3 regions of the Streptomyces sp. NPDC058683 genome follow, and region 1 is predicted to be linked to each of the others. Evidence: riboswitches for the same ligand, from Rfam matches in the RefSeq annotation. Region 1 holds a riboswitch; each other region holds the start of a gene.
The links. Region 1 has a riboswitch for cyclic di-AMP ahead of ACFWXC_RS24210 (NlpC/P60 family protein). Riboswitches for the same ligand answer to the same signal wherever they lie in the genome.
Positions count from the first base shown of each region.

Region 1 (5,943 bases):
CTGCTGGAGCGCGGCTACCGGGTCCACGCGACCGTCCGGCGCCTCTCCGCCAAGGCCAAGGTCCGGCCCCTGTGGGAACTCCAGGAGGCCTTCCCCGGCCGGCTCGCCCTGTTCGAGGCCGACCTGCTCCAGGACGGCTCCTTCGACGAGGCGTTCCGCAGCTGTGCGACCGTCTTCCACGTGGCCTCCCCGTTCCTGATGCCGGAGCGGATCAAGGACGGTCAACGGGACGTGGTGGACCCGGCGTTGCTCGGCACCCGCAACGTGCTCGCGAGCGTGGACCGTACCCCGGACGTGGCGACCCTGGTCTTCACCTCCACCGTGGGGGCGATCTTCGGCGACTACTCCGACGTCCGAGAGATGGCCGGCGAGATCCTGACGGAGAAGTACTTCAACACCACCAGCACGGTGGCCGGCAATCCCTACCACTACGCCAAGACGGTCGCCGAACGAGCCGCCTGGGACGCCGAGGCCGCCCAGGACCGCTGGCGCATGGTCTCCGTCAACCCCGGCCTGATTCTGGGCCCTTCGCTCACGCCCGCCTCCGAGTCCGGCAGCCTGTTCCTGCTGGACGAGCTGTTCAAGGGCTACTTCTGCTACGGCGCCCCGGACTTCAGCTTCACCACCGCGGACGTCCGCGATGTGGCCGACGCGCACATCGCGGCGGCGGAGAACCCGGCGGCGGGCGGCCGTTACATCGTGGCCAACGAGACGATGACGTCCTTCCACGAGATGTCCCGGATCATCCGCACCCGCCATCCCCGGGATCCGCGTCTGCCGCGCACCGCGCTCCCGCACTGGCCGGTACGGATCCTCGGCCCGTCCTTCGGCCTCACCCAGGACTACATACGCAAGCACCTCGGCATCCGCTTCCGCGTCGACAACAGCCGGGGCATCCACGAACTGGGCCTCACCTACCGGCCCGTCGAGGAGACCCTCCTGGACCACCACGAGAGCTGGCGCACGCGGCGGCGGAGGGGCTGACCCCGACGGCAGGGTCTCAGGCCGGGCGGACCACCCGGTGGATCGCCGACTCCCCGGCGTTGTAGATCGACTCCTCGCGGATGGACGCCCCCGGGCTCGGCGCGTGGATCATCATGCCGTTGCCCGCGTAGACCCCGACGTGGCTGTCGTTGTCGAAGAAGAAGACCAGGTCACCCGGCTCGATGGCGGCCAGTGTCAGCGGGGTGCCGGCGAAGGTCTGGTCCGGTGCGCTGCGCGGCAGCGACACCCCGGCGGCGCGCCAGGCGGCCTGGGTGAGGCTGGAGCAGTCGTACGACTCCGGACCGGTGGCCCCCCAGACACAGGGCCGCCCGATCTGCGCCCGGGCGAACGCCAGCGCCTTCATCGCCTTGCCGGGCTCGGCCGCGGCACCGGGCACGAGGAAGGAGCCGGTGTCGGTGACGGCGCCGGACGCATAGGCGGCCGGGGGCGCGGTGGGAAGCGGGGCGGTGACCACGGGGGGCGCGGTCGGGACGGGCGCGGTGACCACCGGGGGTGCGGTCGGGACAGGGGCGGTGGGGAGCGGGGCCGGGGCGACCGGGGCGGCGGCGGCCATCGCCATGGGGGGCGCGATCGTCGCCGCGGGGGACGCCATCATCGCCCACGGAGGGTCCGTCACCACCGTGGGTATCACTGCCGTGGGCATCGGCGCCTGGGGCGCGGGCATCGCCGGGGCGGTGGCGTAGGCGGCGGCCGCGGGCTGCGCTCCGGTGGCGTAGGCGCCCATGCCGGCGGCGGGCGCGCCGGGGAAGGCGCCGGTGCCGAAGTCGGCCGACGGCATGGCGGCGGGGGCCGGCATGGCGTACGCGGCGGCGGGATAGGCGGTCTCGGGATAGGCGGTCTCCGCGGCGACCGGGGGTGCGCTGACGTACGCGGCGGTCGCGGCGGGCGCCATACCGGGGAAGGAACCGGTGTCCATCGGGCCCGGGACGGGCGCGGCGGTCGGGAAGGCACCGGTGTTCGTGGGGGCCGCGGTCGGGAAGGCACCCGTGTTCGTCGGGGCCGCGGTCGGGAAGGCGCCGGTGTCGGCCGGCATCGGGAACGTACCGGTGGCGCCCGGGGTCATGACCCGGAAGGAACCGGTGTCGCCGGGGCTCGCGGGCGGCATGGGACCCGCGTCCATGGCGGTCACGGCCGGGAAGCTGCTTGTGGCGCCCGGGGTCATGATGCGGAAGCCACCCGTGTCCGCCGGGGACATGGGCTGGGCGGCACCCGGGGTCATGACGCGGAAGGAGCCGGTGTCCGTCGCGGGCACCGTCGGGATGGCGCCCGTGTCCGTCGCGGAAATCGCGGGGAAGGCGCCCGTACCGGTCAGGGCGTCGGTGCGGAAGGAGCCGGTGTCGCCGTACTGGCCGGGCATGCCGTCGGGGGCGGGCCACTGCTGCGCCGGGACCTGGGCCTCGGGCGTGGGCCAAGGGGCCTGGGCCGGCTGCGGGGCCGGCGCGGCCGGTTCGAGTGCCGCGATCGCGCGCTGCCCGGTGCGCTGGGACAGCACCTCGCGCGCCTTGGCGATCTTCAGCTGGCTCTTGGTCTTGGACGTGCCCGGGGTGGCACGCTGCGGCGCGGCGGGGGGCAGCGCCTTGGGCGCGCTGGACGGTCCCGGGGGCAGCGCCGCGGGGGACCCTGCCGTCAGTTCCAGCTTCGGGCGTTCCGGCAGCTCACGGACGACCTCGATGTCGCTCTTAGCGGACGACCCCGCGGGCAGCTCCGGCCGGGACGGGCCGGAGCCCTCCAGCTGGCCGAGCAGGTCGGCGGCCATGGCGCTGACCGGCCGCCGCGGGCCGGGCCGGGCGGGCTGCCGGTCGGAGGGCAGCGCCGCCGGGACGCTCGGCCCCAGTCGCGATCGCGCGCCGTCGAACCACTCGCGGGCGATGCTGTCGAGGCCCGGGTCGTCACGTCGGGGCCGCTTGAACAGCGGGACACCGCGGGACCGCGAGCCCCCGTTCATCGCGCGTGTGGCGTTGTAGTTCCCGGTGGCGTTCTCGGCCTGGTCGTAGAGGCTGTCGATTCGCTGTCGAACCTCGTCACGGCTTTCGGACGCCATGGGGGTCGTGCTCCTTCCGTGCTCCGCCTACCGAGTTAGCTGTCGGGTTCGGGCGGGTCGATCCGGAAGGCATGCCCTACGGTCCTTGCCCCTAAGGGCAGTTGACCGATTCACCCCAGTGGTTCGGTTGGGTCCCCGGCTCCGGAACGCCCCGTTGGGCACCGGATTAGGCGGAGGCCGCGCGGCCCGACGGGATTCGCCGGGGGGAGCCGAACGGCTTGCCCGTCAACTTAGCCAACTTGTGTCACTCGTGTGAAGGTTGAAGTGCGTAATGTCCGATACGTAATTGTGATGTTCGTCGTAGCGTTCGAGATCCGGCCGTGCGGGACGGCATTTCGCCCGTACCCCGGTCGCCGTCGTGCGGCCGTCGGAGCTGTGCCGTCGGCTGCCTGAGGAGTCCGCTACCTGTGAGGTCACCGTGAATTTCCGGGACCGTTGAACACGGTGGCGCCACGCCGCGTATAGGGCGAGGGATTTCCATGTCCGGCCGACCACGACACGCAGGGGAACGACCTTGAGACCCAACAGGCGCAGACGCCCGACCGGCGCACAACGCGCGACCTTCGCAGCGGTCGCCCTGATGCTCGGCGGCGGAGTACTGGTCGCGGTGAACGTCTATGCCTCGGCCACCGAAGGCGGTTCGGACCAGGCCGGGCAGACCGCCAACGCCCAGGTGCTGTCCGCGCCCACCGTCTACTGCCCCGACGTCGGCAGCCGGCTGACGGACGTGCCCGACGCGGCCCGGGCCGACGTCGACGGCGAACTCGCGCAGCTGGACCAGCAGATCGCGGCCGCCTACCAGCAGCTCAAGGAGTCGGCCGCGGCGATCCAGCAGAACCCCGGTCTCGCCGACCAGACGATCCTGGATCCGTTGAAGGAGAAGCGGTCCGAATCCCTCCAGCGCATCGCCGACGCCATCGACCGCGAGGGCGACCGCCCCCAGGGCCTCGACGACCTCGCCGCCTGCACCCTGCGCTCCTCCGACCAGGGCGCCGGTCAGTCGACGGCGCCGCAGGACAGCGCCGCGCCGAGCCAGAGCGCAAGTGCCGGTGCCGGTGCCGGTATCGGCGGCCAGGGCGGGAACGGCCCCGTCGCCGCCGACTACGCCGACATCACCACCGTCCAGCCCAATGTCACGACCCCGTCCGAGCAGTCCGGCGGCTCCACGGGCACCTTCGCCTCCAGCTGCGGCGTCAACGCGAACGGCCTGTTCAACTCGGACAACGTGATCGTGGCGCCCGGTGTCTCCAACGGCGCCCACCACTTCCACGACTACATCGGCAACCAGTCCAACAACGCCTTCGCCAGCGACGACGACCTCGCGAACGCCGACACGAGCTGTGCGGACCAGGGCGACAAGTCCACGTACTACTGGCCCGTGCTGCGGCTGCAGAACGGCAAGCAGGAGCGGGACGCCGACAAGCCGGGCGGCGGCACCGAGGGCAACGCCGGGCAGATCGTGACGGCGAAGGAGGTCACGCTGACCTTCGAGGGCAACCCGACCTCCAAGGTCACCGAGATGCCGCGGCTGCTGCGCATCATCACCGGTGACGCCAAGGCCTTCGTCAACGGCCCGGCCAACGCCAACGCCTCCTGGAGCTGCACCGGTTTCGAGGACCGGCAGCTCAAGGACAAGTACCCGCTCTGCCCCTCGGGCAGTGACGTCGTACGCACGTTCAAGTTCCAGAGCTGCTGGGACGGCCGGAACATCGACAGCGCCAACCACCGCACCCATGTGGCGTTCGCCGCGGCCGACGGCAGCTGCGCGGCCGGTTTCCAGGCGATTCCGCAGCTGGTGCAGCGCATCGTCTACGACGTCGACGCGCCGAGCCTCCAGGACGGCGGCCGTACGGTCCCGCTGTTCTCGGTGGACTCGTTCCCCGAGCAGCTGCACAAGCCGGTCACCGACCACGGCGACTTCATCAACGTCTTCGACGAGGGCCTGATGCGGAAGATGGTCGACTGCATCAACTCCGGCCGCACCTGCGGGGCCGGGGCCGACGAGCAGCCGCCGTCGCAGAGCGCCGACCCCGACCCGTCCGAGTCGGCGAGCCCGGAGAACCCGCCGTCCGACACGGAGAGCCCGGTCACCGAGCCGAGCGACACGGCGGCCCCGGCCGACCCGCCGGCCGAGACCGAGAGCGCCCAGCCCTCCGAGCCGCCCGCCGAGCCGTCCGCCACGAAGACCGAGGCCGGCAACACCGGTCTGCCGCAGGTCTACACGAGCGCCTCGCCCAAGAAGTCGTCCGGCACGGGGGGCGGTGCCATCAGCAAGCCGACCGAGCGGCCCGAGACCCAGACCCCGACCGACACGGCGACCGAGGCCGGCGCCGCTCCGGCGGGCCAGGAGACCCCGTCCACCGCACCCCAGACCGAGCCGCAGGCCGTCCAGGGCGATCTCGCCGAGACCGGCGCCCACCTCTGGCCGGCCGTCTTCGGCGGACTGCTGCTGGCCGCCGGGTTCGTGCTGCTGTGGCGCACCCGATGGAGGAACTCGGCCTGACGCAGGCGACGCGACTCCGCCCGGCCTCGGCCTGACGGAGTCGACGCGACTCCGCCTGACCCCTGTGCCGGGGTCAGGCGGTTCGCAGTGTCCGCTGGGCGAGCTCGAACGCGGGAAGCATCTCCTCGTGCTCCGCGCTGTCGAGCCCGCCCAGGTGCAGTACGACGGGTCCGCGGGGCGTGACCACGGCCAGTGCGGACTCCGTCTTGCTCTCGTCCAGCAGCTTGCTCGTGTAGACGTAGTCGACCCGCACCCCGGCGAGTCCGCCGGACGTGAAGGTCCGGTACTTCGCCTCGCTGGTGTCCTTCTCGGCGGCCACGAAGGCCCGCAGCACCGCGCCGGCGTCACCGCTGCCCGGCTTTCCGGTCGAGACCCGCAGAAAGCCGATGGCCCC
Region 1 is NZ_JBHXSK010000021.1:171,893-177,835, reverse strand. Features, by position in the region: gene ACFWXC_RS24215 (NAD-dependent epimerase/dehydratase family protein) at 1-984, shown strand, start outside; gene ACFWXC_RS24210 (NlpC/P60 family protein) at 1,001-3,046, opposite strand; cyclic di-AMP (ydaO/yuaA leader) riboswitch at 3,055-3,229, opposite strand; gene ACFWXC_RS24205 (DUF1996 domain-containing protein) at 3,627-5,549, shown strand; gene ACFWXC_RS24200 (lipoprotein) at 5,623-5,943, opposite strand, start outside.

Region 2 (5,943 bases), on a different contig from region 1:
GGAGTGAGCACGTCCGATGCCGTACCCCTACGTCCTGCTGTCCGCCGCCGTCTCCCTCGACGGCTACCTCGACGACACCGGCCCCGACCGCCTGCTGCTCTCGTCCCCGGCCGACTTCGACCGCGTCGACGAGGTGCGGGCCTCCGTCGACGCGATCCTGATCGGCGCCGGCACCATCCGCGCGGACAACCCGCGGCTCCTGGTCAACGACGCCGGGCGGCGCGCGGCCCGGACCGCCGCGGGCAAGCCCGAGTACCCCCTCAAGGTCACGGTCACCGCGACCGGCGACCTCGACCCGGACGCGAAGTTCTGGCACACCGGCGGCGAGAAGGTCGTGTACACGACGGAGGCGGGCGCGGCGCGGATCCGCGGCCTCGGTATCGCCGCGGACGTCGTCTCCCTCGGCGCCGGTCTCGACTGGCCCGCGCTGCTGACGGACCTGCACGAGGAGCGGGCGGTCGGCCGGCTGATGGTCGAGGGCGGCGGCACCGTCCACACCCAGCTTCTCCAGCAGGGCCTGGCCGACGAACTCCAGCTGGTCCTGGCCCCGCTCTTCGTGGGCGACCCGAAGGCACCGCGCCTGTTCGGCCCGGGCGGGTACCAGGCCGGGCGGCTGCGGCTCCTGGAGAGCCGCCGTATCGAGGACGTCGTCCTGATGCGGTACGAGCCCACCGCGCCCGGCGCGGGTGCGGTGGCGTCCGCCGCGGACCGGCACTGGCTGCGCCTCGCCTGCGGGCTGGCGGCCGACTGCCCGCCCTCCCGGACCGCGTTCAGCGTCGGCGCGGTGGTGGTCGCGGCCGACGGCACGGAACTGGCCCGCGGCCACTCCCGGGAGGCCGGCGACTCCGTCGTCCACGCGGAGGAGGCGGCCCTGGCCAAGATCCCCCCGGCCGATCCCCGGCTGGCCACGGCCACCGTCTACACCAGCCTCGAACCCTGCACCCACCGCGCGTCCCGGCCGCGCCCCTGCGCCGAGCTGATCCTCCGGGCCGGGGTACGGCGGGTGGTGACGGCGTGGCGCGAGCCGGACACCTTCGTGGCGGCGGCCGACGGGACGGGGATGCTGCGGGAGGCGGGGGTGGCGGTGCTGGTGCTGGGCGAGTACGAGGACCTGGCGAAGACCCCGAACGCGCACCTGCTCGGCTGACCTCTCTTAACCCGTGTGACTCTCCCCCTTCCGATGGCGTATGCTGGTGTCACCGACGCGGGGTGGAGCAGCTCGGTAGCTCGCTGGGCTCATAACCCAGAGGTCGCAGGTTCAAATCCTGTCCCCGCTACTGAAGAATCAGGGCCGGAATCCAAGAACGAGGATTCCGGCCCTGAGTCATTTACCGTCACCTACCGGGTCATATCCCGGCACGTGTCCCTCATCACATCCGTCCGCACTCATCCGCCCGGCCCACACCGCTCGCCCCCGCACACTTGCAGCCGCAAACCTGGACGGACACGCATTGGACACCTGGGACATATGGGGAGTCGTACCGTGGCCCCTGGAGAGGCGCAGGAGGACGGGTCCGCAGCCGTCCGCACCCTGGCCCGCTTCCTGCCGGCCCTGCTGATCGTCGCCGGCGTCTGCTACGACATCCTCACCCCACAGGCCTTCACGGCGGTCCCGTTCTTCACGGCCGCCCCGCTGATCGCCGCGCCCCTCTCCTCGCTGCGCACCACCGTCCTGACCGGCCTCACGTCCTTCCTCGCCGCCTACGCCGTGCACGCCCGCTTCGGCTTCGGCCCGAACGTCGACACGGTCACCGAGGTCCTCACCGTGGTCACCGTCGCCGCCCTCGCCGTCGGCATCAACCGGGTCGTGCGCCTCGGCGACCAGCGCCTCGCCTCCGCCCGCGAGATCGCCGAGGCCGCCCAGCGGGCGGTCCTGCCCGAGCCCGCCGAGCGGATCGGCGGCTTCGAGATCGCGGCCCGCTACGAGGCGGCCCAGGAGGGCACCTTCATCGGCGGCGACCTGTACGCCGTCCAGGACACCCCGTACGGCGTACGGCTGATCGTCGGCGACGTCCGCGGCAAGGGCATGGGCGCGGTCGCCGCCGTCGCCGTGCTCATCGGCGCGTTCCGGGAGGCCGCCGAGCAGGAGGCCACGCTGGAGGCGGTGGCGGGGCGGCTGGAGCGGGCGCTGGCCCGCGAGGGCGTCCGGCGCGGCGGCCTCGAGGCGGTCGAGGGGTTCACCACCGCCGTACTCGTCGAACTCCCGCACGGCGACGGCGCGATCCGGGTCGTCAACCGCGGCCATCCGCCGCCCCTGCTGGTGTACGGCGACGGCGAGGTGCGCCCGGTACGGGTGCCCGAGGCCGCGCTGCCGCTCGGGATGGGCGAGTTGGGGGCCTGGCCGGACCGGGCCGCCGAGTACGCGTTCCCGAGCGGGGCCACGCTGCTGCTGTACACCGACGGCCTCTCCGAGGCGCGGGACGCGCACGGCCGGTTCTACGACCCCGAGCGGCGGCTGACCGGCCGTGTCGTCACCGCCCCCGGCGCGCTGCTGGCCCGGCTCGCGGCCGAGGTGCGCCGGCACACCGGCGGCGGCATGACGGACGACATGGCGCTGCTGGCCGTACGGCGGCCCTGAGCGCGATCACGCGGCCGTTCTGGGGATTGTCACCCTCGGTGCACGGACGACCGCCCTCCGCGTAACGGCTGAGTCACCATCAAAACGCCTGTGACTCCTGAGCTGGACAGAACGCAGGGTCAAGTCGACCGTTTTTGACCGTTCATGGCAGGTAAGTCCATGCTTTGAAAGCTTAATGATCAAGGAGAACAGCTTGGAATCTGACAGCCGGGTCTATTAACGTTCGATAACGCAGCGCGGTCGTCCCAGCCGTCACCCGCGACGGCTCCGCGCGCACGCGCCGAATCCCGCAAGGGAACCGGGGAACCACCACCTTGGGGTGAATCGCACGGCTGCCGCCGGGTACGAAACGGCCGGTATACGCGCGTAGGAGACCTTCCCGCTCCGAACCCGTCAGCTAACCCGGTAGGCAGCGGAAGGAAAGGAGTGCGCCCGCGTGGCGTCCAACCCGCCTGCTCCGACAGCTCCGTTCGTGCCCAGCCAGCGTCAACCCGAGACCTTCGGCTACGGCGGCTACCGCACCGACGAGGGCCCCTGGGAGGAGTGGAACCCCACCGAGGAGTCCCTCGCCCCGGTACGCGGCCGGCACCGGGTCGCCAAGCAGCGCGGCGGCGGGCTCGCCCGCAGCTCCACGGTCCTCGGCGTAGGCGTCATCGCCGCCGTCGGCGCGGGCGGCATGGCCAGCGCCAACACCGGCAAGCCGCCGGTCTCCATCTCGCTGCCCGACCTGCCGTCGTCCGTCGACTCCCTGCTCGGCGAGGACGGCGGCCACCAGGTCACCCAGACCGCGCTCAGCAGCGTCACCACGACGCCCGCCACCGACGCGGACTCCTCCGACTCCTCGGCCGACGCCGGTGAGGCGCTGCGCAGCCGGATCATCGCCCAGGCCGAGCAGCAGCAGACCCAGCTCGACGTCAAGGCCACCGCCAAGGCCGTGGCCGCCGCCGACAAGGCGGTCTCCGACGCGGAGGCCAAGGCGGAGAAGGCGGCGGCCGCCAAGGCCGCCGACGCCAAGGAGCAGGCACAGGCCGCCGAGAAGGCACAGGCCGAGCAGCAGCGGCTCGCCGCGCTGGCCAAGCAGTACACGCTGCCGGTCGTCTCCTACACGATCACCGGCACCTTCGGGCAGGCCGGCTCGATGTGGGCCTCCGGCTACCACACCGGCCTCGACTTCGCCGCTCCCACCGGCACGCTGATCAAGGCCGTGCACAGCGGCACCGTCACGGAGGCCGGCTGGGCCGGCTCGTACGGCTACCGCACCATCCTCACCCTCGACGACGGCACCGAGCTGTGGTTCTGTCACCAGTCCTCGATCGGCGTCAAGGTCGGCCAGAAGGTCGCCACCGGTGACGTCATCGGCCGCGTCGGCGCCACCGGCAACGTCACCGGCCCGCACCTCCACCTGGAGGTCCACCCCGGCGGTCAGGCCACCGGCATCGACCCGATGACCTGGCTGCGCGGCAAGGGCCTCAACCCCTGACGGACCCCACTGATCCCCGGCGGCCCTGACGACAACCCCCCGACGTCAGGGCTGCCGGTTCGGTGTACCCGCGGTACCCCGGTGCATTCCGCTTTTACGAGAACTTCGCGTTGCGTCGGCATGGGCGCACCGGCAGCCGGTGTTGAACTGAGGCATGACCCCTTCTTCCGGTTCTTCCGCTTCCCGTTCCCTCCGTAAGCTCGGCGCCTCCGACCTGGAGGTCTTTCCGCTCTGCCTGGGCGGCAACGTCTTCGGCTGGACCGCCGACGAGGCCGCCTCCTTCGCCGTCCTCGACGCGTACACGGCCGCCGGCGGCAACTTCGTGGACACCGCCGACTCGTACACGGCCTGGATCGAGGGCCACAAGGGCGGCGAGTCCGAGACCGTCATCGGCAAGTGGGTCAAGGCGCGCGGCAACCGCGACGACGTCGTGATCGCGACGAAGGTCAGCCAGCACCCCGACTACCCGGGCCTGTCGGGCGCCAACATCAAGGCCGCCGCCGACGCGTCCCTGCGCCGCCTGGACACCGACTACATCGACCTGTATTACACCCACTTCGACAAGCCCGAGATCCCGGTCGAGGAGATCATCGGCGCCCTGGACGAACTGGTGCGGGCGGGCAAGGTCCGGCACATCGCCGCGTCCAACATCACCGCCGAGCGGCTCCAGGAGTCCCTGGACCTCTCCGACCGCGAGGGCCTCGCCCGGTACGTCGCCCTCCAGCCCCACTACAACCTGGTCTCCCGCGACACCTACGAGGGCCCCCTCCAGGACCTGGCCTCCCGCACCGGCCTCGCGGCGGTCCCGTACTTCGCCCTGGCCGCCGGCTTCCTCACCGGCAAGTACCGCCCGGGCACGACGGTCGACAGCGCCCGCGCGGGCCGCGCGGCCCAGTACCTGGAGACCGAGCGGGGTCAGAAGGTGCTGACCGCCCTGGACGAGATCGCCGAGGCCCACTCCGCCCCGGTCCCCACGGTCGCCCTGGCCTGGCTGGCGGCCCAGCCCACCGTCACGGCCCCCATCGCCTCGGCCCGCGCCCTGGAACAGCTCCCGGCCCTGCTGGGCGTGGCGGACCTGGAGCTGACGGACCAGGAGCTGACCCGGCTCACGGCGGCCTCCGCCTGACGCCCGCTTTTCCCGCTAACCCCGGTACGGGTTGTAGGACGGATACGGCACCGCCGCCCCGTACCACCCCGGTGCCCCGTAGGCCGGTGGCGCGTAGCCCGGCCAGCCGTTCGGGGCGGCGGTGCGGGCCGCGTAGTCGAGGGCGGGGCGGACCAGCTCACGTCGGCTGCGCAGCTCCGTCAGCAGGTGCCGTTCCCGCTCCACGAAGTCGGCGCCCGCCCGCCCCCGCTGCCCCCGGCGCCGCAGCAGGGCGAGCGTCGTCGCGTACGCCTCGTACTCGGCGACCGCCCGCCCGGCCGGCTTGCCGAAGTGGTACGCGGCGTACTCCCTGGCCATCTGCCGCGCCCGCATCGACCCCAGGACGAACGGCTCGGCCGCCCCCAGCCACCCGGCGTACACGTACGCCGGCAGCTCCTCCCGCACGGTCCGCAGCTCCCGCTGCCGCGTCCAGATCGCCAGCCAGGTCAGCAGCCCGAACACCGGCACCATGAACATGCCGTACACGGCGAAGAACCCGTACTGCCCGAACGTCGACGACCCGTTCCAGAACGCGTGCATGCTCATCGCGAGCAGCAGTCCGGCGAGCGGTACGAGCACGCGCCGCACCCGCTGCCGTTCCCCGGAGAACGCGGCGATGCCGAACCCGATGCCGGTGAGGACGGTGAACAGGGGGTGCGCGAAGGGGGACATGACGATGCGCACGAAGAACGTCGCGGCGGTGACGGAGGCGATGCCGGTGTCGCCGCTCAGCTGGTCGGT
Region 2 is NZ_JBHXSK010000052.1:60,800-66,742, forward strand. Features, by position in the region: gene ACFWXC_RS41555 (dihydrofolate reductase family protein) at 17-1,147, shown strand; tRNA gene ACFWXC_RS41560 (tRNA-Met) at 1,204-1,277, shown strand; gene ACFWXC_RS41565 (PP2C family protein-serine/threonine phosphatase) at 1,484-2,578, shown strand; cyclic di-AMP (ydaO/yuaA leader) riboswitch at 2,847-3,007, shown strand; gene ACFWXC_RS41570 (M23 family metallopeptidase) at 3,015-4,058, shown strand; gene ACFWXC_RS41575 (aldo/keto reductase) at 4,213-5,184, shown strand; gene ACFWXC_RS41580 (PrsW family intramembrane metalloprotease) at 5,200-5,943, opposite strand, start outside.
Region 2: linked by a shared signal. The riboswitch ahead of ACFWXC_RS41570 (M23 family metallopeptidase) and the one ahead of ACFWXC_RS24210 (NlpC/P60 family protein) in region 1 are both predicted to bind cyclic di-AMP.

Region 3 (5,943 bases), on a different contig from region 1:
GCGTACCGGACCGTGTCCCGGCGCGCCTGCTCCAGCGCCGGATGCGCCCGCAGGGCCGTCAGGGCCTCCGCGTGCCGCGCGTCGTCCGTGAGGTCGGAGTCCAGCAGCTCGCACAGTGCGATGTCCTCGGCCAGCCCCAGCCGCGCGGCCCGCTCCCGCAGCCGTAGCACCGGAAGCGTGGGGATGCCCTCGCGGAGGTCGGTCCCCGGGGTCTTGCCGGACTCGCGGGAGTCGGAGGCGATGTCCAGGACGTCGTCGGCGAGCTGGAAGGCGACACCGAGGCGTTCGCCGTACTGGGTGAGGACGTCCACGACCGTCTCGTCGGCGCCGGACATCATCGCGCCGAAGCGGCAGGAGACCGCCACCAGCGATCCGGTCTTGCCGCCGAGCACGTCGAGGTAGTGGTCGACCGGGTCGCGTCCGTCCGAGGGACCCGCCGTCTCCAGGATCTGACCCGTCACCAACCGTTCGAACGCGAGGGCCTGGACCCGCACCGCCTCGGGTCCGAGGTCGGCGAGGATCTGCGAGGCGCGGGCGAAGAGGAAGTCGCCGGTGAGGACGGCGACCGAGTTGCCCCAGCGGGTGTTGGCGCTGTCGACCCCGCGCCGCACGGCCGCCTCGTCCATGACGTCGTCGTGGTACAGCGTGGCGAGGTGGGTCAGCTCGACGACCACGGCCGACGGCACGACGCCCGGCGCGTACGGGTCACCGAACTGCGCGGCCAGCATCACCAGCAGCGGCCGGAACCGCTTCCCGCCGGCCCGCACGAGGTGCTGCGCGGCTTCCGTGATGAACGGGACCTCACTTTTGGTGGCTTCTAGCAAGCCCTCCTCGACAGCCGTCAATCCGGCCTGGACATCGGCTTCCAGAGCCTGGTCCCGCACGCTCAGCCCGAACGGCCCGACGGTCACGAGGGGTCTCCTGTCTGCTGGTGTCCACTGGCGATTACACGGTTTGTCGATAGGTCGCTGCCATCACTCAAGTCAGCGTATCCGGTCAGGTTTCGATCACCGAGGGCGCCCACCGTTACACCCCGGGCGCTATCGGATCACGACCGGTATGTTTTTGATCAGCCGATACGATCTGACATCCAATGACTTAACAGGAAGTACCGACAGTTGTCCCGAACCGGGGTGTAAGCCGTGTCCCCGGCCGAGGCGTGAACCGCGTCCCGGACCAGCGCCGTCAGCGCGTCCGACGCCGGACCGTCCGGCAGACCGGCGACCACGGACGGTCACCCACTCCCCGTCCGACGTCACCTGCCCGGAGGTACCCCCTTCGCCGCCCGCCAAAGCCGACGGGGGCACACCGCGCCGATCCGCATCCATACCGCCGCCCTCTACGAGATCACGCACGAGGACCTCCGCACCCCTCTTCGCCGCCAGGACGTTGCCCCCACGCGCGCGAGGCGTCCACTGGCGGACGAGCCCGCCCACACACGCACCTCACCCCCACCTCCCCCACCCGCGGCCCGATGCGCCACGGGCACGTCTCGGCCGATGGGCAGGGCGGGCCCGCGACCGTCGAGCGGTCGACGGCGCGGCCGCGGTACAACGCAAGCCCTCGGCACGGTCGGCTTCTCCCAGGACGGCTGCATCTCCCTCCGGACGGCGGCCCTCGCGCCCGAGCCGCTCAAGGCGGTCGCCGCGGCCCGCTCCACGGACGGCCACTATGACAACGACGGGCGGTGCGGCGGAGGTTCCGCCCTCACGGTGGACACGCGCGCGTGGACGACCGCCCTGCCCGCCGCCGGGTCGGCAAACCCGCCCCCCTCCTCCGACGTGACCGGATTCACGTACGACCGTCACGCATGAACTCCTGGCGCACTCCTGGACCTTGGGCCGACCGATGGCCTTCGAGACACCCGAGGAGACCAAGCCGCCGGATGCCGACCTGCCCACCGCACACGATCAGCGGCACGCGCGCGTACCCGGACCGTACGGAGTTCACGAGGGCGCGCCGGAGAGGGCACACGACCGGATGAACCGGATGCCCAGAGCCCCCTGCCGATCCACACCCGACCGGACCCCACCGGTTCCGCCCCACCGGGCCGGAATTCCTCTGAATAAGGCAATTCGGACAATCTATTGAATTTCCTGTGATGCGGGTCACTTAACCCACCCCAATCAAGGCAATCCACGCGAATGACAGCGGGACACTTTTCCGCCGATGCCCGGAAAAACGGATTCCATGAATCCCTCTTGTCCGATTCGCCGCAATTGCCGTTTCGTGAAGTGGGTCACGTGGCCCGGAGTGCCACCGAGGCGGTAAGGCGACCCTTTCTTTCCTTTTCCTGTGGGCGAGTTGAGGCTTGGCAGACGCAAAGGATCAAGTTACCCATACGGCTCAGATCAAGGTCAATGGGTGTGTTGTGTGAATCAGGCACTTGTTCCGGACATGTGCTCTCGCATACGTTCCCGCTCGCCGGGCGGACGCCGAATCCTGCCGCCGCCCGTCGTGACCCATCGACGAGTCCATTCGCACGGCAGGAGCGGGGAAACCAGGTAAGTCGCCGGACCGGGCGACCGACGTCACCGACGGACGTCGTACCGGAACGGCTAGGGGTGAAGTCGCCTCGCCTCAGGGCGGCGCGGCCGGGCACTCCCCGGGCCCGAACCCGACAGCTCACCTCGCAGGCGACGGAGAGGAACTACGCCATGTCTGCTGCCGCCCAGCACCGCTGTCCCCGCCGTAACCGCATCATCCGCACGCTCGCCATCGCCAGCACCGGCGCCGCCGTTCTCGCCCTCCCGCTCATCGGGGCCACGGCAGCTTCCGCCGCCACCTCCACCACCTCGACGGCCTCGACGACGCTCGCCGGGTACCCGAACAACCTCGACGGCTGGATCCGCGAGTCGCTCGCGATCATGGCCGAGAAGCACATCCCGGGCAGCTACAACGGCATCTACCGCAACGTGATGCGTGAGTCCTCCGGCAACCCGCAGGCCATCAACCTCTGGGACTCCAACGCGGCCGCCGGCATCCCGTCCAAGGGCCTGCTCCAGGTGATCGACCCGACGTTCAAGACCTACCACGTGGACGGCACGTCGTTCGACATCTACGACCCGGTCGCGAACATCACCGCCGCCTGCAACTACGCCGCCGCGCGGTACGGCTCGATGGACAACGTGCACGGCGCGTACTGACCGGCACCGTCAGCCGAAGAGTCTTTCGAGGACGACGGCGATGCCGTCGTCCTCGTTCGACAAGGTGATCTCGTCGGCCACCGTCTTGAGTTCGGGATGGGCGTTGGCCATGGCCACCCCGTAGGACGCCCAGTCGAACATGGGGATGTCGTTGGGCATGTCCCCGAAGGCGACGGCCTGTTCGGGGCTCAGTCCCAGATGGTCGGCGGCCAGCGCCAGGCCGGTCGCCTTGGTCACCCCGCACGGCTGGAGCTCGACGGTTCCCGGCCCCGACATGGTGACCGTCGCCAGCGAGCCCACCACCGCGCGCGCGGTCGCCGCCAGTTCGTCGTCGGACAGGGTGTGGTGGCGCAGCAGCACCTTGCTGATGGGCGCGCACCACAGGTCGTCGCGCCGGCCCACGCGCAGCGCGGGCAGCGTGGGGTGGGGCATCAGATAGCCCGGCTCGATGAGCGTGAGCCCGTCCACGCCGTCCTGGTCGACCGCCGCGTACACCTGCCCGACCTCGGCCTCGATCTTGCCGAGGGCGGTCTCCGCCAGTTCCCGGTCCAGGGTGACCGACCACAGCAGCCGGTCCGCGCCGGCGTCGTACACCTGCGCGCCCTGGCCGCAGACCGCGAGTCCCGTGCAGCCGAGGTCGTCCAGGAGGGGGCGCACTCTCGGCGCGGGGCGGCCGGTCACCACGAGATGCCGGGCGCCGGCCCGGCCGGCCCGCGCGAGCGCGGCGAGCGACCGTTCCGACAGGGTGTCGTCGGCGCGCAGCAGCGTGCCGTCCAGGTCGGTGGCGATCAGTGAGTACGGGGTGGGTGCGACCATGATCAGAGAATACGGACAGCACGCCCCTGAGACTCACTGTGCGTTTCGGCCTCAAGTGGCGCCCGCCGTCGCCGTGATGGGGCGTTGTCAGTGGGGCGCGTTACGTTGGCGGTGGGTTGAGCGCACCGATCGGACGGGGGCGGGCGTGGTGACGGACGGACCGGGAGACTTCCGGGCGCATCTGCTGGAGGCGGCGACCGGGGTGCTGGAGCGGTTCCCGCGGGAGCTGCGGCCGGAGATCTACGCGCTGTCGTTCCGCATCTGGCGCGTCGAGCACGACGATCGCAGACCGTACGTGGCGATCGGCTACAACACCGAGAGCCAGTACGACGCCGAACGGAACCCGGCCGACCCGGGCGAGGCGCGCTGGAACTACGCGTGCTGGCTCCTCGACGGCTTCGAGATGCTCGGCAACTGTCCCGAGGACCCGGTCGGCGGCGCGCTGTACGCCGAAGAGGTCCGGCGGCTCGGACTCTGGTTCGACGGGGACGGCGACGGCCCCGAACTGGACGCGAAGCGTGACCTGTTGGGGCTGCACTTCGCCGACGCGTGCATACGGCTGGCCCAGGACCTGCATGCCGGAGGCCGCATCGAGAAGGTACTCGGGCGGCCGCTGCCGGTGGTGGTCTTCGACATGTACTGCCCGGGCTGGGAGGTCGAGGCCACGGAGGCGGCCAACCCGCCCGAGCTGATCGAGGAGTTCCTGGCCTGGCAGCGGGCGGCCGCGGAGGCGTAGCCCCGGAGCCGGGTGGCGGCCCGGCCCCGGGACGGGTGTCAGGCGTGGGCGGCGGCCATGTGCTTGGCCAGACGCGGCGAGGCGAACTCCGTACCGCACACGAACCGCATCACCGGTCCGTACGACGCCGCCGCGGGCAGGCCGGTGAAGTACAGGCCGGGCACGGAGGAGACGTATCCGGCGCCGAGTTTCGGGGCGCCGCGGCTGACCGCGACGCGGGTGCGCAGCTCGGGGCCGAGGAAGTCCATCGCCGCGGTGTCCACGCGGTAGCCGGTGGCGGCGACGACATGGTCGGCGGTGAGCCGGTCGGTGCGTCCGTCGTGGGTGCGGACGGTGAGGACGGGGGCTCCGTCGGAGGTGTCGGCGCCGGTCACACCGGCGACCTCGTGGACCTGGACCTTGTCCTCGAAGCGGTCGCGCAGCCACCAGGCGCCGAGCGGGCCGAGCACCCGGCGGACCAGGTGGTGGCGAGTGCGCGCGGGGAGGTAGCGGTAGGGGTGCGGGTAGTAGCTGAGCGCCCACAGCGACCAGGCCCGGCCGAACGGGGACTCCGGGCGCAGCCGGGGCTGGTCCCAGGGCGGGGCGCCGAAGGCGACCTTGCCGCGTCCGCGTGAGACCACCCGCACCTGGGCGCCCGCCTCGGCAGCGAGAGCGGCCGTCTCCAGCGCGGACTGCCCGGACCCGACGACGATCAGTTCCTTGCCGGAGAAGCGGGTCAGGTCGTGGTGCTGGGAGCTGTGCGAGACGGTTCCCGCGGGCCCGTCCGCCGCCGCTCCCACGAGCTCCGCGGGAAGGTGGGCGAGCCCCGACAGACCGGTGGCGACGACGACCGCGCGGGCCGTGAACAGCTCCCCCGAGTCCAGCTTGAGTTCGAACCCGGCCGCCTTGTCGCGGTCCACGGAGACCACCCGTACCCGCTCCAGCTCGGGCACCAGCTTCTGCTGGAACCACTCGCCGTAGCCGATGAAGGTGTCCACCGGGATGATGTCCTCGTCGGTCACCAGCCTGCGCAGGCCCGCCGCGTCGCAGTAGTCGGCGAGGGTGTGCCCGCGCTGCGGGCAGTCGAGGTTGGAGGCGGCGGGCGTCGACTTCAGGAGCATGCCCTCGGGCATGTGGTCGCGCCAGCTGACCATGGGATCGCCGAAGACCCGGACGGGGATGCCGCGCGCCCGCAGATGGGCGGCGGTGGACAGGCCGAAGGGCCCGGCACCTATGACTGCTACCGGTTGGATCACGAAGTCCCTC
Region 3 is NZ_JBHXSK010000022.1:41,972-47,914, forward strand. Features, by position in the region: gene ACFWXC_RS24475 (polyprenyl synthetase family protein) at 1-911, opposite strand, end outside; gene ACFWXC_RS24480 (CocE/NonD family hydrolase) at 1,500-1,814, shown strand; cyclic di-AMP (ydaO/yuaA leader) riboswitch at 2,457-2,652, shown strand; gene ACFWXC_RS24485 (transglycosylase SLT domain-containing protein) at 2,658-3,146, shown strand; gene ACFWXC_RS24490 (HAD family hydrolase) at 3,156-3,962, opposite strand; gene ACFWXC_RS24495 (hypothetical protein) at 4,111-4,698, shown strand; gene ACFWXC_RS24500 (FAD-dependent oxidoreductase) at 4,737-5,933, opposite strand.
Region 3: linked by a shared signal. The riboswitch ahead of ACFWXC_RS24485 (transglycosylase SLT domain-containing protein) and the one ahead of ACFWXC_RS24210 (NlpC/P60 family protein) in region 1 are both predicted to bind cyclic di-AMP.